4 regions of the Halovibrio sp. HP20-59 genome follow, and region 2 is predicted to be linked to each of the others. Evidence: predicted binding sites of a transcription regulator. Region 2 holds the regulator's gene; each other region holds the start of a gene.
What was found. Region 2 encodes FNR, which switches genes on or off when oxygen is low (the NO sensors DNR and NnrR bind a similar motif). Its sites were predicted from a motif close to TTGATNTANATCAA; they were not measured.
Positions count from the first base shown of each region.

Region 1: the regulator FNR is predicted to act here: its motif matches at 2,579-2,592, upstream of RZA33_RS09725 (copper resistance CopC family protein).
Region 3: the regulator FNR is predicted to act here: its motif matches at 2,806-2,819, upstream of RZA33_RS09875 (DUF2933 domain-containing protein).
Region 4: the regulator FNR is predicted to act here: its motif matches at 3,613-3,626, upstream of ccoM (cytochrome c oxidase subunit CcoM).

Region 1 is NZ_JAWJUW020000007.1:5,174-11,162, forward strand. It holds partial or broken gene RZA33_RS09705 (MFS transporter) at 1-908, shown strand, start outside; gene RZA33_RS09710 (DUF411 domain-containing protein) at 1,260-1,700, opposite strand; gene RZA33_RS09715 (hypothetical protein) at 1,714-1,848, opposite strand; gene RZA33_RS09720 (hypothetical protein) at 1,885-2,436, opposite strand; gene RZA33_RS09725 (copper resistance CopC family protein) at 2,795-3,166, shown strand; gene RZA33_RS09730 (copper resistance D family protein) at 3,170-4,075, shown strand; partial or broken gene RZA33_RS09735 (hypothetical protein) at 4,225-4,751, opposite strand; gene RZA33_RS09740 (hypothetical protein) at 5,464-5,989, opposite strand, start outside.
Region 2 is NZ_JAWJUW020000001.1:131,304-137,292, reverse strand. It holds gene RZA33_RS00660 (heavy metal translocating P-type ATPase) at 1-449, shown strand, start outside; gene ccoS (cbb3-type cytochrome oxidase assembly protein CcoS) at 446-691, shown strand; gene RZA33_RS00650 (sulfite exporter TauE/SafE family protein) at 688-1,380, shown strand; gene hemN (oxygen-independent coproporphyrinogen III oxidase) at 1,460-2,893, shown strand; gene fnr (fumarate/nitrate reduction transcriptional regulator Fnr) at 2,978-3,724, shown strand; gene ttcA (tRNA 2-thiocytidine(32) synthetase TtcA) at 3,717-4,634, opposite strand; gene RZA33_RS00630 (DNA polymerase III subunit epsilon) at 4,759-5,397, opposite strand; gene RZA33_RS00625 (DUF294 nucleotidyltransferase-like domain-containing protein) at 5,424-5,989, opposite strand, start outside.
Region 3 is NZ_JAWJUW020000007.1:30,851-36,839, reverse strand. It holds gene RZA33_RS09895 (heavy metal translocating P-type ATPase) at 1-45, opposite strand, end outside; gene RZA33_RS09890 (hypothetical protein) at 38-496, opposite strand; gene RZA33_RS09885 (APC family permease) at 524-1,861, opposite strand; gene RZA33_RS09880 (hypothetical protein) at 2,082-2,426, opposite strand; gene RZA33_RS09875 (DUF2933 domain-containing protein) at 2,467-2,643, opposite strand; gene RZA33_RS09870 (c-type cytochrome) at 4,014-4,484, opposite strand; gene RZA33_RS09865 (WD40/YVTN/BNR-like repeat-containing protein) at 4,477-5,343, opposite strand; gene RZA33_RS09860 (cytochrome c biogenesis CcdA family protein) at 5,367-5,989, opposite strand, start outside.
Region 4 is NZ_JAWJUW020000002.1:55,147-61,135, forward strand. It holds gene RZA33_RS02440 (SEC-C metal-binding domain-containing protein) at 1-1,565, shown strand, start outside; gene RZA33_RS02445 (AmpG family muropeptide MFS transporter) at 1,605-2,966, opposite strand; gene RZA33_RS02450 (peptidylprolyl isomerase) at 3,065-3,583, shown strand; gene ccoM (cytochrome c oxidase subunit CcoM) at 3,736-3,861, shown strand; gene RZA33_RS02460 (group 1 truncated hemoglobin) at 4,024-4,485, opposite strand; gene RZA33_RS02465 (DUF3034 family protein) at 4,496-5,392, opposite strand; gene RZA33_RS02470 (putative bifunctional diguanylate cyclase/phosphodiesterase) at 5,389-5,989, opposite strand, start outside.

The sequences.
Region 1 (5,989 bases), on a different contig from region 2:
CGGCGGCATTGCTGATGGTGATGGGTTTTGATGTCCTGTTTGTAATCAATGCTCTGGCCTTCGTTATCTCTGCCGCCCTGGTTATATCGGTGATCCTGCCTGCGTCTCACCCCCTAGAGGAAGCCCCCGGCGTCTGGCGTCGCGTTACTCATGGTATGCGGATTTACCTGAAGACGCCCCGGTTGCGCGGGCTACTGGCGTTGAACCTGGCTGTTTCAGCCGCCGGGGCCATGCAGATCGTCAACACGGTGGTACTCGTACGCTCGGTGTTGAATTTGGGCGAGAAAGAAGTCGCACTGGCCTTTGCCGCCGCAGGCGGGGGCTCCATGCTAATAGCCTTACTGCTGCCCAAGGTGCTGGAACGGGTGTCCGAGCGGCCAGTCATGCTGCTGGGTGGCGTTATGATGGCACTCAGCCTCTACCTGGGCTGGCTGGGCCCATCGTTTGCGGGGCTTGTCGGGCTATGGTTACTGCTGGGCGCTGGGGCCTCGTTGGTCATGACCCCCACCGGGCGCCTGCTCAAACGTTCATGCCAGCCGGAGGAGCGTCCAGCGCTGTTTGCTGCCCAGTTCTCGTTGTCACACAGCTGTTGGCTAGTCACCTATCCGTTGGCAGGCTGGCTGGGAGTGAACCTGGGACTGACGGGTACGTTCGCTTTGCTGGGAACGGTGGCCCTGGCGGCAACGGGGCTCGCGGCCCTTATCTGGCACGCACATGACCCGATGGCTCTTGAGCACGAGCACGCTGCCCAAAGTCACACCCACCTGCACTACCACGATGAACATCATCAGCACGAACATGAGGGATGGGAGGGGCCGGAACCTCATCGCCATTCCCACCATCATTCCCCAGGCTCACATGGGCACGTCTTTGTTATCGATGACCACCATTCCCATTGGCCATCGTAAAACGAGTAAGGACGCGGGCTTGGGAAATAAACGTGGGATGCGAACTGCCAATCTTACTAACGCGGGTATACAACATGCTCACCTTTTATTAAGGCGTAATATTAATAGGAGGTTTTTGCGCAAAGTAAGCTTTAACAGGCTTGCTAGTGTGGCAATGTGTAGGTGTAAAGAAAACGACGCAATCTTATTTTTAGCTTACCGTAACGAATCGACCCGTAACGCACTAGCAAAGTAAATCCTAAGTTTAATACAGCGCTTTCGTTTTAGTAATGTATGACTTGAATGCGCCTGCTGTACTACAAGAGTCCGTTAGAACGGCGTGCAGACAGCAGGCGAGCTTTTATCACCCTACTAAAGGGTCATAAATGGCTCATCTTCCTGGCCTGTAAACGTGTACACATTGTAAGGGCTTTCTTGTGGCCCCGGCATACCCGGTGTGCCAATGGGCATACCCGCCAAACCGATACCGTCAATATCGGGTTGTTCCTCAAACAGCGCCTGCACGGCTTCCATTGGAACGTGGCCTTCGATCCAATACTCGCCCATCTCAATGGTATGGCATGAACCCAGGCCATAGGGCACGCCTGCCTGCTGCTTAATATCACCCAGCTCTACATCGTCAATAATCGTCACTTCTACGCCGAGCTCTTCAAGATGGCGTGCATAAGCGTCACAGCAGCCGCACTGGGGGTTTTTATACAATGTTGCCTCTGGCGGTAACGCCGCCTGGGCGGAGACCGCCCCAAGCAGCATGGAACCAGAGAGTAAAAGCTTGGTGCTCATATGTTGCATTATTTTCAACTCCTTAGCGTGAACGACTGAAGAGGTACTTGGCCAGCGAAGCGATCGCCAAGCCAATTAATAACAGCATGGCCAGGGGCATCAACCAGCCTAGCCACCCCATTGACCCCATAAAAGCAAAACATTCCGCGTTCATCATGCCATCACTCCTAAAAAAAGAGGCAATCGCCAAGGCTTATTGCGGGCCATGGTGGCTGGGCATGCTTCCTCTCATCTGTTCACGCTGCTCATCGGTCAGTAAGTCCTGCATCTGATTATGCATGCGCACGTTATCAGCCATCATATCGCCATGAAGGTTGGCCATTTGAGCATGCAGCGCCTTTATTTCCTCTGGTTCAGGGCGTTCAGTCTGCATGGTTTGCATCATGTCGTCGCGCAGGTTCATCAATTCGCCCATCCGCTCAAGCTGGGCCGCGCGGTGTTCTTGGCGCATCTCACGCATGGTACTCATCTGCTGCTCGTCGAGCATACCGCCAATGCCGGACATACTCCCCATGCCTTCCATCATTGGACAAGGCATCATCCCGCTTTGCCCTCCCATCATCATTCCTGGGTACATGCCTTCTTGACTGCCCATCATCATGCCCGAACCCATACCGACTTGGCCGTCCATCATATTGCCCTGACCTTGGGCGCCTTGGCTCATACCTTGAGCGAAGATGGCGCTGCTGGGGACACTGAGGCTTGCAGCCAGACCAATGGCAAAGATCATCTTGTGCTTAACCATGATATTTCCTCTTATCATGTTGCTGGTCGAGACATCGCCTTATCCATTAAAAATGGAAGAAGGCGGAGTTAGCTTTCGTTATAAGCCTACAACCTATAGGTGGCCCAAAGGTAAAGGAGAAACCGATCCCAATACCTAAGTGTTGTCACAGATCATTTTTTCCGCCATTTTCAGCCCTGTTTCAGGTTGGCACGTTTTAACACCGACTCATTTCCATGAAGAAAAGCACGACGCCATGCGCCTTGTTCGCCAAACAGGGCAGATGAACGATGTAAGAAGGCTCAGCCGAATCAGTTTTAGCGCCTCCGCGATGAAGTAACGGCATCCATTCAACCCTAAAAATATATAAGGATACGGTATGCAAAAGAAGACGAGTTCGCTCCCTATCATTCACGCTACCTTAGCAACGCTGTTGCTGTCGCTAGCAATCCCAGTGCTGGCCCATGAAGGGGGCGCAAGCACTTCGCCTAAGGATGGCGTCACCATTCAGGATTCCCCAGCAGAGATTGGCATCGAGTTTGGTGGCATGATGCGCATCACCCAGTTTGAAGTGACAGGCCCAAACGGCCCCGTTCCTCTTGATGGTCAGCCAGGCAGTGAACAGGTCGAACGCTACGTCGTGAAGCCCGGTGAAATTCTTTCGGCTGGGGACTACCAGGTGCACTGGCGCGGCCTATCGGATGACGGACACATGATGTCCGACGGTTTTAACTTCTCGGTCGAGCCCTGACCCGTGGCTTGGTGGTTCTCCGTAAATAGCCTCGATGTCTGGACCGTCGCGATGATTCTCGTGGCGGCCGGGATTTACCTTAGCGCCCTAGTCGCGACGGGGGCCGTGTTGTTTCGTCTAGCGTTTCCCCGGCTCCCTGATCACGACCGGAGGCGCGTCGCCCGCATGGGTGTCCTTTCTGCCTGGGCGGGGGTCATCCTGATTCTGTTCCAGTGGTCTTTAGAAGCTGGTTACCTTGGAGGCGGCAATATAGCGGCTGCAACCAACCCAATGTTGCTCGGGATCGTGTTCGATGGCGCGTCCGGGGGTCGACTAATACTGGTGGTAGCTGGTTTGCTGCTGGTCCAGGCGATTCAGCTTAATAACTTAGCGTTCTCGAAAACAGCCAACAGCTTGAGCCTAGTAGGCGTTTTATTGGTGATGCTGGCATTCGTGCAGGTGGGGCATACAGTAAACACCCCACGCCTCGTTCTGGCTGTCTTGCTGATCGTTCACCTGATGGCGGCAGCATTCTGGGTAGCCTCGCTGTGGCCGCTGTTCCACTTAGTGGGGCAACATTACAACCACGGCAATACCGCCCGCATTCTGACCCGTTTCGGGCAACTCGCCATGGGCGGAGTTGGCGTGTTGGTACTGGCGGGCGTCACTTTGGCCACGCTGCTAACAGGCGGTCTCACACCCCTGCTCACCACGGCATATGGACAGTTCTTGATCGGCAAAGTATTGATTGTCGCGGTGCTGCTGTTATTTGCTGCCGCGAACAAGTGGCGGCTTGTACCTGCCTTTGAGAGCGGCGATGCAACAGCCCCACGACGTTTGCAGCGCAGTATTGCGCTGGAGGTGGTGCTGGTCGTGGTTATCCTGCTGATCACGGCGGTGCTGACAAGGGTGACATCACCGAATGGGTGACCGTCAGGACAACCACCTTAGGTAGTTAAGAACCTAGCTTAATAGCTATAAGCAACGCTATCCGGAAGGCAAGGCCGATGCCATCCGCGCGCGACAAGAGATGCACACCCGCCACGTGGCCGTGGTGGTTCGTGGCATCTTGATGTGGTTCAGAAATTGTAGCCCAGACCAATCGTATAAGCCCAGATACCGTCCTCCTGAAACGCATCGGTGGCATCGTCGGTATCGCTGAACAGGAACTGATACTCAGCGCGAGCGAGGAAATAGGCCTTGGGCAGAACATAGTATTTCATACCCGTTTCCCGTCCCGCGAAGGCGCTGTCTTTGACGCCGTCTCCATAGATACCACCGAGGCTAGCACCGACGAAGGGCCGCGCACGACCATCAAGGAACTGATGGGTTAGGTAACCACGGGTTGAGCCGTTCCAGAAACCATCTGTGACGCCCGCCTTCGCCTTCGACATCGGCGTAATTGACGCTTTGCCGAACACCGGCAACCATGTTATCCCTCAGATACCAACCAAGATCAACAGTCTCACGCCGAAGTTTCCGCTATTAAAATTCCGATCGTTACTGCCAGTTCCAGAGATCGAAAACTCACGGACACCCGTGGGCCGTACTCTGAGTTTTGGGCGGATGCTGCCCTAGGCAGAACAGCGAGAAGACAAAAAGCCATTGCTGCAGTGTTGACTCTATTCATGAGGAGACCCTTCCTGACATTATTAGGATTGTATTTCCATAATGCACTATTCGTTATCTAGCGCGGATAGTAACGCGACCGATACCTTGGCGATCAAACGACACGGACCCGCACCATCATGTTCAGGGTCTGACATCACACGATCTGTGCGTTAGCACACACGTATATGATGGAATCTGAAAAACTGGCTACCGGATTGAGGATATGTGCTTCACCACAGCCGATCGACTCACCATCGGCATTATGCTCGGCTACATCGTATCCGGACTGATCATTCTTAGGCATCAGTTCCCGGCTGCCTTGCTAGCAACGGTTCTTTACTGATCATTTATTAGTTCTGGTCGACCGGTCGATTCCACCGCCTCGACTGGGTCAGCGACGCGACATGGTTTCTATATGAAGGCCATCGCTCGGCTAGGTGGCTATCTATATCGCTCCAGAGATACCCCTTTAAGGGCAGCCTTCATTGACGAGGTTTCATCCGCGTAGCTGATAATATTGTAAGTTTCCAGGCTTTAAATCCAAACGCAGGAAAAACTTGCGCGCAATTGAAAGGTTGCTGGGAGCAATTTCCGAATAACTAATCGCGGGCCGAAGTGAGGCGATCGCCTTGCAAGATGAGTTCCACGCCCTATCACGATAATCGCATAAGTTGTGGGACAAACTCTTTAGATCATATTTTTGATAACTAATCTTTCATGAGAAGCACAGGTGCGAACCCCCCACCTGGCGTACGGAAATTGGTCGTCTGTCCTCGATAAAGTCTCGCTGCGGCCATTAACAGTGTGCCGCGATAGGTATACAGTCTAACGTCGACCTTGAGATTTTTACGCTGTCCATCGACCAGAACGAGGCGTTCGGAGGGAGGCACATGGGCCTGGGCAATATAGTCGCTTTCCAAGATTTGGCTGAATGTTTTTTTGGTGAGTTTACTTCCCCGGTACACTCCCTTACTTCCGTGGCCTGCGACAGGTTTGAAGAACCACTGCCGTCGCTGTTGCCAAAGGGTATCAGCATTATCAGCGCTGACCTGTAAGGTACGGGGAATACAAGAGCGAAGTAATTCGGCATTTTGAGCGCTCAACCCCCAAGCCATAAGCGTCGCGGGATCTGATAACACAGCCAAGTTGCGTTTGTCCGCGAACAATGCGTGTGCATGGGGATTTGGGGTTATGACTGCGCCTCCGTCCAACCAGGCAGAGTGTAAGGCGGAG
Region 2 (5,989 bases):
CCTGGCATGCGGGCATCAGCCCGGAGGGCAAGCTGGCTCGGATGAAAGAGCTTCAAGCTGCGGGTGAAACCGTGGTGATGATTGGCGACGGCATCAACGACGTACCGGTGTTGGCGGGAGCCGATGTGGCCATTGCGATGAACGGTGCCACCGACCTGGCTCGCACCCGGGCCGACGCAGTACTGCTAAGCCCGCGCTTGATGCGGATTTTTGAAGCCATTGAGGTTTCCCGCGCCACCCGGCGTATCATGCGCCAAAATATGATCTGGTCGGTGTGCTATAACGTTTCGGCGCTGCCGCTGGCGGCGATGGGCTTGGTACCGCCTTGGCTAGCGGCTATTGGCATGTCGCTTAGCTCGCTGGTAGTGGTGGGCAATTCCCTACGGCTGTCACGCTGGCGCAGCCCGCCAACCCCATCGCTGAGTGCCCCACAACCGGTGACCGCATGACAATTCTCTATCTGCTTATTCCACTTTCACTGATTCTGCTCGGTCTTGCTGTTTGGGCGTTTTTCTGGGCGGTCAAAAACGATCAGTTCGACGACTTAGAAGGCCCGGCGCACCGCATTTTGTTCGACGAGGATGAAAACGACCTGAGTCCTGAGCAGCGCCGCCAGCGTCAGCAGGCACAGCCAAGACCTTCTGAAAAATCAGCGGCCGACACACCCGACGACCAAGAGCCTCGGCCATGAATCCAACGGGGCTTGATCTACCGCCACTAATGGCGGCGTTTGTGTTTGGCTTGATGGGCGGCGCCCATTGCATCGGCATGTGCGGTGGCATCATGAGCGCACTCACCTTTGCAGTGCCGCCCAGCATGCGTCATCCGGCGCGTATGGGCGGCCTGCTACTCAGCTATAACGCAGGTCGTATTATCAGCTATATGAGCGCAGGCGCGCTGGTGGCCCTGCTAGGCACACTGTTTTCGCTTTCCTCTACGGCACGCCTGCTGCTGCAGGTATTTGCCGCGCTGATGCTGATATTAATGGCGCTGTATATCGCCAACTGGTGGAAGGGACTGCTCAAGGTTGAAGCGGTGGGCCGCCGCCTATGGCGCTTTATCGAGCCCGTGGGTAGGCGCTTAATGCCGGTGGTGCATATCCCCCAAGCCTTCGCGCTGGGTGCACTATGGGGCTGGCTGCCCTGTGGGTTGGTCTACTCCATGCTGGCCTGGAGTTTGGCGATTGCCGACCCGCTGCAAGGCGCCCTGCTCATGGGCGCATTCGGTCTTGGCACTCTCCCTGCACTACTCGCTACAGGCCTCGCCGCGCGCCAGCTAAGCCATTTGATTCGTCACCCCGCAACGCGCAGCCTGGCCGCGGTGACGATTATCGCTTTTGCACTGTGGCAGTTGTGGGCGCTCACGGCGCACACCCTCTAATAGCATGACGTGGCTCAACGTTTGTACCGGTCGCTAGGATTAAGCTAGCGGTAGTCCCTAACGTTGGAGCGCCTTTCCCATGCCCGTTCATGCCCTTGCGGCTTCACCTCGTGCCGCTTCCGCTGCGGCAGCGCCCACGCAGCCGGAGTGGGATGAAGCCTTGCTGCGCCGCTACGATACCAGTGGCCCACGCTATACCTCTTACCCGACAGCGCTGTCGTTTCACGACCAATTTACGCCCAGCGACCTAACCCAGGCGATGGAACGCAGCAATGCCAGCCATCGCTCGCTATCGATTTATGTCCATGTGCCCTTCTGCCGCAAGATCTGCTTTTACTGTGCGTGTAATAAAATCGCTACCAAAAACACCGCCCTGGCCGAGCCCTATTTAACCCGGCTTGACCGGGAAATGGTGCTGACCGCCCGCCACTTGGATACATCACGACCGGTGGAGCAGCTGCATTGGGGCGGCGGTACACCCACCTTTCTCAGCTTAAACCAGATGGGCGACCTGATTGACCGTTTGGATGCGCGCTTTGGCCTTTCGTCCGCGGCTGATCGCGACTACGCGATTGAAATAGATCCCCGCGAAGCGGATGTGTTTACCCTCCGCCACCTTCAAGCGCTAGGCTTTAACCGCATTAGCCTGGGTGTGCAGGATTTAAACCCGCTGGTGCAGAAAGCGATTAACCGTATTCAGCCACGGGTGCTCACTGAAACGCTCATGGATGAGGCCCACCGCCTGGGCTTTCGCTCGCTCAACCTCGACCTCATTTATGGCCTGCCGTTTCAAACCGAAAAGAGCTTCGCGGATACACTGCGTCAAGTTATTGAGCTAAACCCGGCGCGCCTATCAGTGTTTAACTACGCCCATATGCCCGAGCGCTTTGCACCCCAGCGGCGCATCAATGTCGATGACTTGCCGGGTGGCGAAGAAAAGCTGGCGATTCTGCGCACCACCATCGAAATGCTCACCGCAGCAGGCTACGTGCATATCGGCATGGATCACTTTGCCCGCCCAGACGATAGCTTGGCGGTTGCCCAGCGCGAAGGCTCGCTACAGCGCAACTTCCAGGGCTATTCCAGCCACGCTCAGTGCGACTTGGTCGGGCTTGGCGTTTCGGCAATTTCACGCATTGATGACGTCTATGCCCAAAATCCTAGCGAGCTGGCCCGCTACGAAGCGGCGATGGATCAGGGCTGGCTAGCTACGGGACGTGGCGTAAGGTTGAGTAATGACGACCTTATCCGCCGAGACGTCATTGAGCGACTGATGTGCGATATGCGCATTGACCTGGCCGCCGTTGGTCAGCGCTGGGGCATTGATGCCCCGCGCTACTTTGCACCCGCGCTTGAACGCCTGGAGGTTGCCGAGCAGGATGGTTTACTGACCCGCAGCGGCGACCAACTTAACGCCACGCCCATGGGGCGGTTACTGATTCGCCATCTAGCCATGGCATTTGATACTCACCTACCTGGGCAAACAGGTCAGCGCTACTCAAAGATTGTTTAATCACCTTTGGGCAGGCATGCTAAAGCGGCTATAATAAGTAAGGTTTTTCTAATTGATAAGCGTGACCCACTCAAGGAGCAACGCATGTCGGAACCTATGAGCTATCGCCGCTCACTACTCCACGAAGCACGCTGCCAAACCTGCAGCTTGAGCTCACTTTGCCTGCCGCTTGCCCTTGAGCTGGAAGATATGGGGCAGTTCGATGCGATTATTCGTCGCCGAGCGCCGCTCAAAAAAGGCGAGCCGCTGTTTCGCCAAGGCGACACCTTTACCAGCGTTTACGCGGTACGTTCGGGCAGTTTGAAACAGATCACTGCCGAAGGTAACGGCAGCGAGCAGCTGACCAATTTCTATCTCCCCAGTGAGTTAGTCGGGTTAGATGGCATTGACGAAGAGCAGTACCCCGGCAGCGTAATCGCCCTGGAAACCACGACCATTTGCGAGATCCCCTTCGATCGCCTGGATTTACTCTCCGAGGAGCTGCCTGAGCTGCGCGGCCAGCTGTATCGCAGCATGAGTAAAGAGTTGCGCGATGACCGGCGCATGATGCGTCTGCTGTCGCGTAAAACCGCCGACCAGCGGCTGGCAAGCTTTCTAATTACCCTTTCGGATCGTTTTCGGCGCCGGGGCTACTCGCCTTATAGCTTTCGCCTTTCCATGCCCAGGGCCGATATCGGCAATTACCTGGGCTTAGCGGTGGAAACGGTCAGCCGTATATTAAGCCGCTTTCAGCAACAAAACGTGGTGGCAGTTTCGGGCCGTGAGGTCAATATCCTCGACATGCCACGTTTGCTTACCCTCGCCGAAGAGGAAGAACAAACGGCTAACTAACGTTAAAAGCCTGGATGCGCCCAGCCAAGAGTTCTGCCTGCCTGGCTTCCAACCCTGCAAAATCATACAGTTGACGGTCTGCGAGCTGCGAAGGTGCGATATTGGTGACGGCTTTAAACATACTTTCCAAGCGGCCAGGAAACTTTTTATCCCACTCAGCAAGCATCTCTTTGACCACTTGGCGCTGCATATTGGGCTGGGAGCCGCATAGATTGCAGGGAATGATCGGAAATTCCATTAGCCGCGAAAATTCGGCGATATCTGCCTCTTTGCAGTAGGCCAGCGGCCGAATAACGATGTTCTTACCATCATCTGATAGCAGTTTTGGCGGCATCGCTTTCAAGTTGCCGCCGAAAAACATATTCAGAAACAGCGTTTCCAAAATATCTTCACGGTGATGACCCAAGGCAATTTTGTTGGCGCCAATCTCTTCGGCAAAGCCGTAAAGCGAGCCGCGTCTTAGCCGTGAACAGAGCGCGCAGGTGGTTTTGCCTTCCGGCGTTTTCTCTTTCACTACCGAGTAGGTATCGCGCTCGACAATATGGTACTCCACGCCCTGCTTATCCAGATATTTTGGTAGCACGTGTTCAGGAAAACCCGGCTGCTTTTGGTCTAAATTGACCGCCACCAAGGAGAAGTTGACCGGCGCGTTGCGCTGCAAATTGCGCAGAATCTCCAGCATGGTATAGCTATCCTTGCCGCCGGAAAGACACACCATCACACGATCACCTTCATTGATCATTTGGTAATCAATAATCGCATTGCCCACTTCTCGACGCAGGCGCTTTTGCAGCTTGTTAAATTCGCGCTTTTGTTTGGCTGCCAGCGCTGACTGATCGTGCTCAGCGTCCGTGGGGGCGGATAACGTCGTTTCAAAATCAGCGGGGGCAAAATGATCAAGCGATTGCATGGTATAGGCACTGCCGAGGAGATGGTGAGATGAGAAACGCTAGAGAGCAAAATTAAAGCATCATTCTAACAACACTCACCGCTTGAACCAACGATGGCTTGCCCCTCCCTAACCTATGCGCCTCTTACTCATCCCTAGGCAGTTCCGCCATAAGGCGCTGTAAACGCATATACAACAGTGCGCTTGAGGTTGCCTCACCGAGTACACTCTGACCTCCCATGGCGGGTACTTGCCAGCACGCCAGTGCCTGGGCAAAGCTACTGGGTGCCTCCAACAACGGGCGCAGGCGGCGCAGCTGGCGCTGGTGCAGCTTCGCCACATCGACCTGGGCATTAGGCAGTGCGAAGTTCAAGCGACGACGAAGGAGTGTATTGAGCCCCCCAATTCGCTTTGCTAATTGCCACCCCACAATTGGTCGATTGCCGATAAATTCCACTAGTGCGCTTAAGCTATTACTGTTTGAGTCGGTTATTTCACCCACTTTGTACAGCAACTGATGACGTCGTAGTAAAGCGCTGTCCGGCTGCTCGACGGTGCCTAGCGTCGCCTCAAAGGCACGGCTGGTATGCACCTGCTGTTGACTCAGCACGACCGCCGCAACACTGATCACTGACGATGACGGCATGGACGTTTCATAACAGGCCAGCGCGACAAGCTCATCGCCCATATAGGGCTGAAATAGCCACGCATAGGGCGAATGAGCACAGCGGCGCCGATCGCTTTCACGGCGCATGGTACGTAGAGGCCCGCTAAAGAGCGCCACGTGTTTGTCCAATATCCCTATTCCACTCACGAATACTCCAAATGATAACGATGGGAAAGACGCTGCTTGAAGTCTTTCACAATGTGCAGCGCCTCGCGCAGTAGGTCCCGTTCAAGCGAAGAGAGGTCTTGCACCACCACGCGGTTCGCGCGACTGCCCTTTTGGGAGTCAGTTTCTTGCCCATTGCTCGCCGTATCCAAAATGCTGAGCTGCTGTTTAAGGCGCAGTTCGGTGAAAAGTGCCAAGGCCTCGCCTAAGTCATCAGCAAAACGGCGGTCCAAACGACCGTCGGCGGCCAGTGCGTCTAAGCGCTCAAACGTCGAAGTGGCACTAATACGTCGCTCAAGCGCCATGGTGCGCACGCCGTGAACAATCGGGAAAATGCCGCCTTTTTTAATATCGATACCGTGTTGAGGCTTTTTCAGCGAGCCAAACAGTGTCAGCGGCGTTGAAAAGCGTAGTGCCGTGCGCGCAAAGTAGGACAGCAGCAGCTCATCGCCTGAACAGCGTTTAAACAGTTCCTCGCGGACACTTTCCAGCAGGCTCGGGTTACCCGCCACAGCGTGGGCATCGAGCATTATCGCTAGTTTTA
Region 3 (5,989 bases), on a different contig from region 2:
ACAAACAGGGTCTTTCACCTTTGTCTCGTTATGGTCTTCAGACATCGTTCATTCTCCCCGTTTGGCGAACAAGGCGCATGGCTTCGTGCTCTTCAAGTGCTAAAAGGGAATCTAAGAGCTCTTTAGCCTCAGGAATTTCCGCTTTGCCAACGAGGGTTCGATAAAGGTTTATCGTTTGTTCATGGAAATCAAAAACCTCTCGGCAAATGTCGTCAACACTTAGCGTGGAATAGGGCGCATCGCAGGTACGATGCGTACGGATAGGTTTATGCTCCAAATAGTCATAAACGTAGGTTTTTAATGCTTTCGCGTCAGCAGTCTGTTCAAAGCGCGCCACAACGCGCTGCATTTCCGCTTCCTGTGCAGCTAAGTAATTGAGCAACATGCGAGCGCGCTCTTCTTCGTGTATATCGGCGCAATGAGCAAGGCAAGCTGCAAGATGCTCGTGTAACTGACGGGTCCAATCGATCAATTCACCAAAGGTTCTAACGTCCATTTGGTACCTCCTATAACGCTATTAACGTTAATGAGTGTGAGAGTGCTCGCTATCGTTTGAAGCGTCGCGTTTGGATAGGAAAATCCATTCGCCGAGTAAAAGAGTAGCCATTACTACGCCAGCAACGATGAGCACCATGGGGTCCGAGATGGCTTTTACCCATAAAAAGCCGATTAACACGACAGCATCTAGTAGTATGGCAATGCTAGGAATAACAGGATTAGCCCCCACTCTGTCCTTGAGATGACGAAGCACACCCCAGTGGATGGCCATATCCATGATCAGGTAGAAAATGATGCCTAATGCTGCGATGCGGCTCAGGTCAAAAAAAGCGGTGAGCACTAAGCCAAATACGATGGTGTACACCAGTGTATGCTTTTGTACACTGCCGGGCATGTGGAAATGGCGGTGAGGAACCAGCTTCATTTCTGTCAGCATGGCGAGCATGCGTGAAACGGCAAAGACGCTGGCGATGATACCGCCCGCCGTTGCCAACATGGCGAGAATGACGGTAAACGCAACTGCCGCTTCACCCAGTGCGGGACGGGCAGCGGCGGCCAGGGAGTAGTCTTGGGTTTCGATAATTTCAGGCAAAGATAGGTTGCTGGCAACGGCAAAACCGACAAGGGCATAGATCACCACGCATAGCGCAATCGAGATCGTGATAGCTTTGCCAAGATTCCGCTTAGGATCTTTAAGCTCCGAACCACTATTGGTAATCGTCGTGAAGCCTTTAAATGCCAGTATGCCGAGCGCCGTAGCACCTAAAAAGCCCGTTATCGTAGGCGTAGGTGCATCGTTGCCAGCACCCATTTCGATGGAGTCGGCAATAAACACGCCGACAATACCAAACACTATAATGCCACCTATTTTGATAAATCCGAGCACCGAGGCGACGGTCTCGATCAAGCGGTTGGCGGATAAATTGATCAAAAAGGCTATTAGCAGTAAACCAACCCCGAGTAGGGGCACAAATAGTGAACGATCCCCCAGGTCAAACAACTCAAGCGTGTAGGAACCAAACGTTCTCGCCAAAAAACTCTGTGCGATCACCATGGAAAAATACATCAGGAGGGCATGAAAGGCGGTGGGAAGCGTCGGGCCATACGCTTTCTGTAAATACATGCCAATCCCACCTGCTGATGGGAAGGTATTGGACATTTTAACGTAAGAATAAGCGCTGAAAGAGACAATGACGGCAGCGGCCAGAAAGGCTAGAGGAAATAGCCGACCAGTCATTTCGGCCATTTGGCCGGTTAGCGCAAAAATACCGGCCCCAATCATCACGCCGGTGCCTAATGCAACGGCACCGACCAACGAAAGACTGTTTTCTTTATATTGTGGCGTTCTATCCTGCCCAACCATGAAAGCGACTCCTTGTATTAACGGCAACCACAGCAGCAATAACTGCCGAGGACTCCTGTGCGGTGTTTTTTGATGCTATATAAATTAAATATAGAACCTATGTGCAGCCACATGGCAAATGACTAACGGAAGGTCTGATTTTGCGAGGCCACAGGCAAGCAGCTCTTACCCTAAACTAGCTAGTCTTGCTCCTGGTTGTGTCATGTAGCCGTTATGACTATTAATGACAGCTCCAAGGTTCCTGTTTAGCGTTGTCTTTAACGTTCTGATCGACGAAACGGTAATACTCCTTCTTAAAGCGGTTCCACCGATCAGCGCTGACCTGTATGTCATGGAGCTTGAGAATTTTTTCAACGTCATCGATGCAGAGCCTCAGCGCATCGTAAGCAAGGCTGATATTTCGGTTTTTCTCGTTGTAGACCACCTTATCCATTCCATAGAGTCGGTCGATATCTGACAGCGCTTCTTCAATGCGTTTGGATTTACTAGGCTTGATTTTTAAATTCCGAGTCACCAGTGTGTTTTTGGAAACACCCAAGCGGTGCTCTTGTTGTGTCGTTTTCATGGTCTTTCTCCCAGGCGCGTACATGTATATATAGAGTGGTTCAGTCCTTGTCTATTTTGTCCTTATGACCGCCGTGGTGTTTATGCATGAAAATATGCATCAGTGGGCATGCTGCCAAAAAGAGGAAAGGTAAGAACTGAAATAGGTGGAGACGGTGCTCGGTTCCAATCAGGTATCCCGCCCAAATGACAAACCCAGCAAGTGGCACCCACAACATCAGCAAACGACTACTTGTACTGTTACTCATAATCACCTCAGTAACTCGCCCAAAGAGCCAACAGCAGTTAAGGCCGTTGGTTTGGGAAAAATCAAATAAATAACCCCAATAACAGCATGGATGATTTGTCTGAACGCAACCTGAACAGCATCGGAGGGAAATATGATCCTGATCAAGCGCCTCGCAAAAAGTAGGCGATAATTACCCAAGCGGTATCCATAGCCTCATTCCCATCATCATTAGGTTTTCGGTGAGCGATACAAAGCTTAATGGGTATTACTGTTGCCGACACAGGCGCACTTGAGCTCACGTTTATCGAGGTATATCGCTTTAAAGACAGAACCTGTCACACGGTGCCAACGAATAGCGCCAGTGGCGCAGCCAGCCAGATAAGCGTATCGGCCAGCAATTAGTAGCTTCGAAAGTATCTAGGCGTGAAGGTAAACGTAACTGAAGGGGACTTGGCGCTGGGCGTGCAGGTCATAGTTGAGAAACATGGCGCTAAAGCTCGCTACGCCCTGCAGCTTTTGCAGACCCGGGGGTATGATCGCTGTGGCTACGGCATACTCTAGCACGCGTGCAGTGAATATTATGCACTGAACCTCCCAACTGGCAGAAAAATCGATGAGTAACGCAGTGGCAAAAATTGCCAGCACAGGGCGATAGGTGGTCGCATTAGGGTCTGAAACGCTAACTCCCAGGTGCTCATGAAGCTCTTCATAGCCGCCAATACGTTCATAGCCCAGATATCCCTGGGAAATCGTATCGACATGTTCCTGCTCTGTAAACGCGTCAATCTCTTATCGCGAAGTCAGCAGGTTTACGTTCACCTAAGGCCCATGTGCACGAGCAGGTCAACGATCTACAAGCCAAACGGACATATGTACTCTCCTGTTTGCAACCATAAGCGCGAGCGCTGGAGTGGGTCGTTGTCACCGTTATGAACCTCTTAGTTGTTTATTAACACTATATTGCTTACCTAACATAATAATCTAACTCCCTTCCACAGCCTTCAGATCAAATATGTGGCGCGACGAAAACTTTATTGTGAAGTGAGCCAGTCAATCTTACTAAGCCTGAAGGCGCCTCAGTCGTTAGGTAATAAGTTTATTTTATATGAAATTTGTTAACTTCCATGTCTCAACATAAACATTTGAGATTCGCTAAAGTGTATATTTATTCGCTGACAATGCGAAGTTGGTTTTCTAAGTAAGGGCTAGCATTCGCCGGGAGCAGGTTTGTCGGAGTTAAAAGGACCAAGAGGTTGTTTTCTACTTAATAACACAAGTGGGCGGTTGAGACGGTAGCTAACAGTGTGGTGACCCATAAGGTGACTAAGAAAATTTGTTATAGGGCATAGACACTATTATTTACTCTGGGGGTATTCCAGTTTGTATTGGAAAGGGGTTCTCAATACTTTCGTCTGCTTGGTGACGCCTTTGCTCTTGTGTCCATAATGTCTTGAGATAATTCACCACATCTCGTATCTCGCTGGGAGCCAAAACTTCCTGATACGCTGGCATCGTTAGCCTATCGGTTTTATTCCAGGGGTCGCGCCAACCCTCGGCAATAATTCGGTAGAGCATGGCATCAGAGTGTTTCCAGGTATGGCCCTCTGGCCCATGTGGTGGAGCAGGTAACTCGCCTAGAGCATTTTGCTCTTCCCAGTTGGGCATGCCTTCGCCTTGTGTACCGTGGCAACTAGCACAGTATTGTCGGTAAACTCTTTTTCCGTCTTCCAGCTGAGGAGTATCGCTTGAAAAAGGACGGTCCTCAGCCATGGCGTGCCCCACAACCATTAGCGTCAGCCATGAGGCAGTGAAAAAACAGTGCTTACGCATCGGGATAAGTCCAGGATTGGCCTTCGTCTTCACTGTGTAGAAGTTCCCCTTTCTGGTTTAAACCATAGAGAGTGTCTTTGGCGGAGAGTGTGAGTGCAACGAGCTCTGTGCCGTCACCAGCTACTTGTTGCCACTCTTGACCACCCGTTTCACTACGCCATAGTCCTTGCTGTGTAACCACATAGACTCGCTTTGGGTTGCCAAGGCTATAAGCCACATCATAGACGCTGCCAGCATCAAGTGCTCCGGTCGGTCTCCAACCGCAAAAGCAGTCCATCGATAGACGCACCGCATCGTCCGATACCCCGTAGAGCCAGCCGGTCTGCATGCTGCCTTCCATGTCAGAGTGGACGAGTCGGTTAATCTTTTGTGAAGGACCACTGTCCATTTTTTTCCAGGTGGTGCCAGCATCCTCGCTTTGGTAGATGCCGTCTTCTTCAATTACCGCATAAAGTGTTTCGTTCTGACGGCGATGTACAGCTAGCGCAGTAACCTCTCGGCTAGGTAGGTTAGCGCTAAGCTCTTGCCAGGTTTCTCCATTGTCGGTGCTACGCTGCACCCCGATTGAGGGGCCTGCGATATAGAGCGCTTGCGGATCAGTGGAGGGGACCGATACCGCGCGCAACTGGCCTTCATTCACGTCTTCGGGCAAGGGAATCGCATTCCAGGTCATGCCTTCATCGGCACGCTGGAATAGTTGGTTAGCCTCAATTTTAAACAGTCGTTTGCCTGTTACGTCATATTGCAGTGCAAGCAACCCTTCTTCAGTTGCCAAGGCCGTAATGGCGCTGCCAAAGCTGACTGCGGCCAAGCCTGTCAGTAAGAAGACACGTAAAAAACGACTCACGATCATGTGCATTTCAATATTTCCTTAAATAACGATTAGCCGATAACACCTAGGGCAGGGAAAGTACGCAATAACCAATATGACAGCTCGGATAGTTTGCCTGTGATCATTAAGCTACCCATCAGGATCATGATCAACCCAGCCGCTATATGTATGAAATGCCCCCAGCGACGCAGGAATTTCTGGTGCTTTATGAAGCGATCAAGTGAAAGGGCACTCAGCATGAAGGGCACACCCAGACCCAAAGAATAAACGCCGAGCAACGCCATGCCGCTCCAGGCGTTGGCCGTGGAAGCGCTGACGGTAAGAATGGCACCTAGAATCGGGCCAATGCAGGGGGTCCAGCCAAATGCAAACGCTAAACCAAGCAGATAAGCCGCACTGCGGCTTCCGCCGACGTCCTTCAGTCGACCCATAAACCGCCATTCTTGATGAAACCAGCGCCATGGCATGAGCCCGGTCATGAAGGCACCAAACAGTATAACGATAAGGCCACCGACTAGGTTTGCTTCTTGGCGATACACCAATAGCAGACGACCAATGGCGGTGGAGCTGGCTCCCAGCAACAAAAAAACGGTTGAAAAACCGAGCACGAACCATATCGACTGGGTTAACACCCGGAGTCGCTCTCGTCTATCCGCCTTCTGTAATTGTCCGA
Region 4 (5,989 bases), on a different contig from region 2:
AATTTAAGCAGTGCTGCTATCAGGTTGAGTTTCCCACTGAAATTCCCGAGCAAATGATGTGGATGCTGTCGCTGCGCGAATGGAAAGGCGCCACCTTGAAAGCCGCGCTGGATAGCCAGCAAGCCCCGCCGCAAGCACTGCTAGAAGCAGGTTTGATTGCCGCTGAAAGCGGCCAAACCGGTCGCGCTATGCAAATTCTCGAATCGCTGTTTGATGGCAGCGACTGGTCACGGCTGCCCGAACAGGCTGAGCCGGCCTTTGAAATTCTGCTGGATATTTACCAAGAACGTGGCTTTAACCGTAAACGGACCGATTTGCTCGACGAGGTTATGGAGCGGGGACCGCTGTTTTTACGCGGCGTAGCGCTTGAGCGCCTGTGCTTAATGCATTTGGATAACGATGACCTGGATAGCGCTCGTGGCGCCTTTGTTAAAGCTCAGCAGGCGCTGCCCGATTCGCCCACCTTGGCCTACATTGAGGCCATGCTATTGCTGCATGAAGGCCACGAGCAGGAAGCCAAAGAACGGGCAAATTTCTGGTACCGTCGCCTGGTTCGTCAAGGCGAGCTGGATGAAGACCAGCTTGAATTCCTGGCTGCATTAGCCGATAACCCCGGCGCCACGTTGGCGGATCAACTGCTTAGCGCAGAAGAGGATTTGGCGACGCCGCTAGTAGCGCTTCAATCATTGCTGGCCGCGTTGCCCACCGCCCCCAAGATCGATCTTCAAGCCGACCCTCAAAGCGGGAAACTGCTTTATCACACCAGTGCTCGTGAAGCGACGCTGTTTGCCACTTGGCACGAGCAGTTTCAGGTGCTGGTGGATGAAGACGTCGCGCTAGGCTTTCGCGATGACCCCTGGGGCAACGCGGTTGAGTGGATGTCGGCGCTATGCTCGCATCCCGAATGGCTAGATGCGCCGGAGGTCGTTCAAGATTTAACCTTGGCACTGACCAGCCGCTTTGGCAGCTTGCCTTGGATGGCGCCGACCCTGCTAGAGCCGCTGGCACAGCGTTTATCGCGCTGGTTAGAGCAAGCCAAGGCAGAGGGCGATGGTAGCCTATGCTGGGATGATGCCAATAACGCCATCTTGCTGCGTACTGGGTTAGCCTTGGTCGTTGGCATGGAGCGCGGCGCGCGTCAGCACTCTCGCCAACTGGCTGAAGAATTATTGCTGATTGATCAGGAAGATAGCCTTGGCCTACGCGAGCTGGTGCTGGATCAATTGCTGCGCGATGATCGCAACGAGGAAGCGCTGGCGCTAGCCGAAGAAAGTGACAGCGATGATGACGGCTCGTTAGTATTGGGGCTGCTAATGGGGAAAGCCTTAGCACTGTATCGTCTTGAACAGCATGAAGCTGCGGAAACCGCGCTGAAGGATGTGCTTGGCCATAATCGCTATGCGCTTGAGCTTCTGTGCGCCGAGAGCCCGCGCCCCTCCATGCCTCATCCCGATGGCCAGGTCGATCCCGGTTCACGGGCCGAGGCGTGGCAGTACCGCACTTTGATGCGCGACCAGTGGCGCACCACACCCGGCGCGCTGGATTGGCTCGAAGCCCACCGCTAGGTAGCCTTGCTATCCTTCATTTCAAGCTTTAAAGCCCGCTTATGCGGGCTCTGGTGTCGGCACCAACTGCTTATCTCGGCTGATCCAGACCGCCAATATAATCGCTGGCAAACCCAACAATGTCGCGATGACAAAAAAGCTTGGGTAGCCCTGGGCGGTGACCACGAGCCCCCCAAAACCGCTTAAAAATTTTCCTGGCAGCGTCATTAACGACGAAAACAACGCGTACTGCGTCGCGGTGTAAGCGCGCGAGGTTAAACTCGAAAGAAAAGCGATAAACACCGCGCTGGCTAAGCCGTTGGCGAGGTTGTCGCCGATGATTGTCACCACCAGCATAGGGAGCTGGTTACCCACCACGGCAAGGACGGCAAACAGTAAGTTGGTAACCATCACCAACCCCGCGCCGAAGATCAGCAGCGGGCCGATGCCGTAGCGAGCAACGAACAGCCCGCCTAATATGCCCCCGGTAATGCTCATCGCAATACCAAAAATATTGGTCACGTTGGCAATCTCGGCCAACGAAAAACCCAGGTCGATATACAGCGGGTTAGCCATTGAGGCCATGGCTAAATCGCTGATTCTAAAAACCGCAATAAACACCAAAATCCACACTGCTTTCACCCCGTAACGGTGAAAGAAGTCGGTGAACGGACAGACGAGCGCGCCAATGCTCCAGGCCCCTAGGCGACGCAACATTTTCGGTTTGCCACGACTGGCGCGAATAAATGCGCGCACCTTGGGCTCATGGATAAGTTGAATAGAGAGCGAGGCGCGCTTAGGTTCAGGGCGCAGTAACACGGTGAGAACGCCAACGCTCATTAGCGCCGCCATGCTGAGATACGCTACGTCCCAAGAGGCCGATGCCGCGATGTAGAGTGCGCCGGCGCCGGCAGCGAGCAAGCCGCCGCGATAACCGATAATATACGTAGACGCCATCGCTGCCTGTACGTCATCGTCGGCAGACTCAATGCGATAGGCGTCTATTGCGATATCTTGGGTAGCCGAGCCAAAGGCGATGCATAGCGCGAAAATGGCCACCCACCCCAGGTTGCCCACCGGGCTGACACCGGCAAGCCCGACAAGGCCCGCCGCAATCATTGTTTGGGCCAGTAGCATCCAGCTGCGGCGTTGGCCAAAAGCGCGGGTCAAAAGTGGAAGCGCTAACCGATCCACCACCGGCGCCCAGAAAAACTTAATCGAATAGAGCATGCCGATCCAGGCGAAAAAGCCAATTGCCGCAACTTCAACGCCATCGCTGCGCAGCCAAGCGGATAGCGTTGAAAACACCAGCAGAAACGGCAAGCCGGCGGAAAAGCCCAAAAACAGCATGGTAATAACCGGGGCACGACAGTAAATAGCCAGCGCGGCAAACCAACTGCGCTGGGGGGTGGGGCTGAGCATTAAGCGCTACTCCAGGGAAAGACGTTAGCAACAGGCAAGTGATAAGCTAGGTATGTGATCCATCACAAAGCCGATAGCTTACCGGAGAGGAGTTTTCCATGTCGATTACGGCGCATCAGGTCGTTACCTTGCACTATGTCCTTAGCGACGTGCTCAACGATGGCAGCAAGCAGGTATTGGATGACTCCCAGGCGCGCGACAAGCCGCTGGAGTATCTGCACGGCCACGACAATATTGTTTCAGGATTAGAGCATGCATTAGCGGGTCAAGAGGCAGGCGCCGAGCTAAGCGTTCAACTAATGCCCGCCGATGCTTATGGTGTGCGTAACGAAGATCTGGTTCAAGAGGTTAGCCGCGGCTCTTTCGGCGGGGCTGAGTTGACTCCCGGCAGTCGTTTTCAAACCGAAGGCGAGGCTGGCCCGCAAATTGTCACCGTTTTAGCCATCGACGGAGGCCGTGTAACGGTCGATACCAATCACCCGCTTGCCGGGCGCACGCTGAACTATAAAGTAACCGTTTTGGACGTTCGCGACGCGACCCGAGCGGAACTGGCCAAAGGCCATCCATTACCGCCGGGCACCGAGCACAGTAAAGTTGAGGACCGCAAGGTGCTATAGGGTCGAAACACTGCGGGTAATCCCCAAAATTGACCCGAATCAATTTCTTGTTTAACCGCTTTCCCCCACCCTACGTAACTTGACCCAGGTCAGCTTTCTCCCGCCGCTGAGTGGCTAGTATGAACGCATACATCACGGCGGGAGGAAACACCATGTATTGGGATGACACAATTATTTTCGGTTTGGCCACCGTCGCTTTAGTTATCGCTTTCATGGTGGGTTGGGTCGGCTTCGTGATCCGCGATCATCTACGTAAAAAAGATGACCGCGAGAAATAGCCGAGCCAGCGCCTGTCAACCTTGTCAGGGGAGGGGGTTTGCATTAGTAAGCCTCCTGTTGCCAGCCCAATTTGGGCTGGCTTTTTTTTGTCTGGCTTGCCTACGAGACTGCTGATAAGACTCTTTATCGGGTAAAAACAACCGGGCGTGACGGCTGGCAAGTTACTGAAGACGCATAATATCTGAATACATTGGGGCTAACCGACCCAGCAGCTCATTACGAGCGCCAAGGGCAATGCCTTCCTCCTGCATTGCCGCATCAAGATGTTCTACCACGCGATTAAAATGCACGTCCGTTAGCCCCATATGTTGGTGAGCACGATCCATTGGTGGACCTTCATAGCGGCAGGGGCCGCCGCTCACATCACACAACTGGCTGGCCAGTGATTCGGCAAATAAGTCAATGTTAGTGTTGGCAAAAAACACCACTACATCGGGATCATCGGCAATCCTGTATAAAAGGTTCTCGACCACCGCATCAATCGATGCTTTACCACCCAGGCGCTCATAGAGCGGTGCCGAGGTTGTCTGGTGCGCACAGCCTGCGAGCGAAAACACGACCACTGCAAAAATAAGCGCTATTAAAGCATGGCGTTTAGACATGTGTTGGCGTTGAAAACTCATAGCACTCCGCTTAAAAAGCTGCCTGAAGTGAAAGATACCCACCATGCTGCGATGGCAAGCCAGCGATGTCGCCCAAATCCAACCAGGCACCCGTCAGGGATAGGTGCTTATTGAAGAAGTAGGCGCTGTAGAAGCTTTGCCAGTCATCCTCTTTGGCCACGCTGAGATTGTCGGGTTTTTGACGATACTCGGCGCCTACTATCCACCGTGGGGTGATAAAAATGCCGACGCTGCCTTCTGCTACCCACGTGCGATCGCCCTGGTCACCACCAAAGCCGAGCAGGCCGCCCTGGTTGGCATCGGTATTACGCAAGGTGGCGTTGAGCAGCACATTGCGCCCAGCCACGGCACTGAAAAGCAGTTTGCTGGCGCTAAGGTACACATCGGTGCCGCGTGTCTCATCAGCACCCAGGGCAGTAGGTATAGCGCCATCGACTAGCCGCTTGTGCTGTAAGCCAACACTGACAATGCCCCAAGGATGATAAAGGACATCGCCGAATAAACGTATTTTGGCGGCGTAAATATCTTGGCCTAACTCGCCACCTAATGTCTCTAAATCAAGCGTTTGGCGGGCTACAGAGAGCTCAGTACGATCATAAAGATTGATGCTGGCGCCTGTTACGGTGAGCCGATAATCATCTACCCACGCGCGGGTTGCGGCAGCCGTTACGCCTATCTCCTGATCGCTAGCGGTGCTTGAGAGTACCGCCCAGGGGGATAGCCCGCCACCTGCGGCCCCTTCGATAGCAGTGACGGCGCCGGTGGCTAAAATCCGACTACCGGCAAGCGAGGGGGGCGCATTGACGAGTAGCGTTACCGCAAGGCAGGCGGCCAGGAGGTAACGAACACGCGGGATTAACGAGGGCAAAGCCCCGGCGGGCAATAAGCAGGGTTGGCATAACGTCATGGCGTTCTCTGGGCGGTGGTAAGCGCGGCCGTTTGGGGATGCGGTAAATCAAGCGGCGAAAAGCTATCCAGCCAGGCGGGGACCGCCTCACTTGGCATCGGTTTGGCGATCCAATAGCCTTGCAGATAGTCACAGCCGAGCTGGCTTAGCAGTATGGCACTGGCGTGGTTTTCAACTCCTTCGGCGACTAACTTCAGGCCCAGGCTATGGCCCATATCAATTGTCGATCGGACGATGGTGGCATCATCGTGTTGAGAGTCGATCGCAAGCACAAAGGATTTATCGATTTTCAGTTCATCGACCGGTAGGCGTTTCATTTGCGCCAAGGACGAGTGACCGGTGCCGTAATCGTCAATCGCGATACGTAGGCCTAACTGATTGAGTTCTAGCAATGTGGCTTTGGCCACATCGACGTCTTGCATTACCGCACTCTCGGTCACTTCTAAGCTCAGTTGGTCGGGAGTGAGCTGATAGCGTTCGAGTAGGCTTGAGAGATGAGTCACTAACTGGCGGTCTGTGACATCGCTGGCTGATAGGTTTACCGCGACTGACACGTTGTAACCACGGCGCTGCCAAGCATGTAGCTGTTCGCAGACG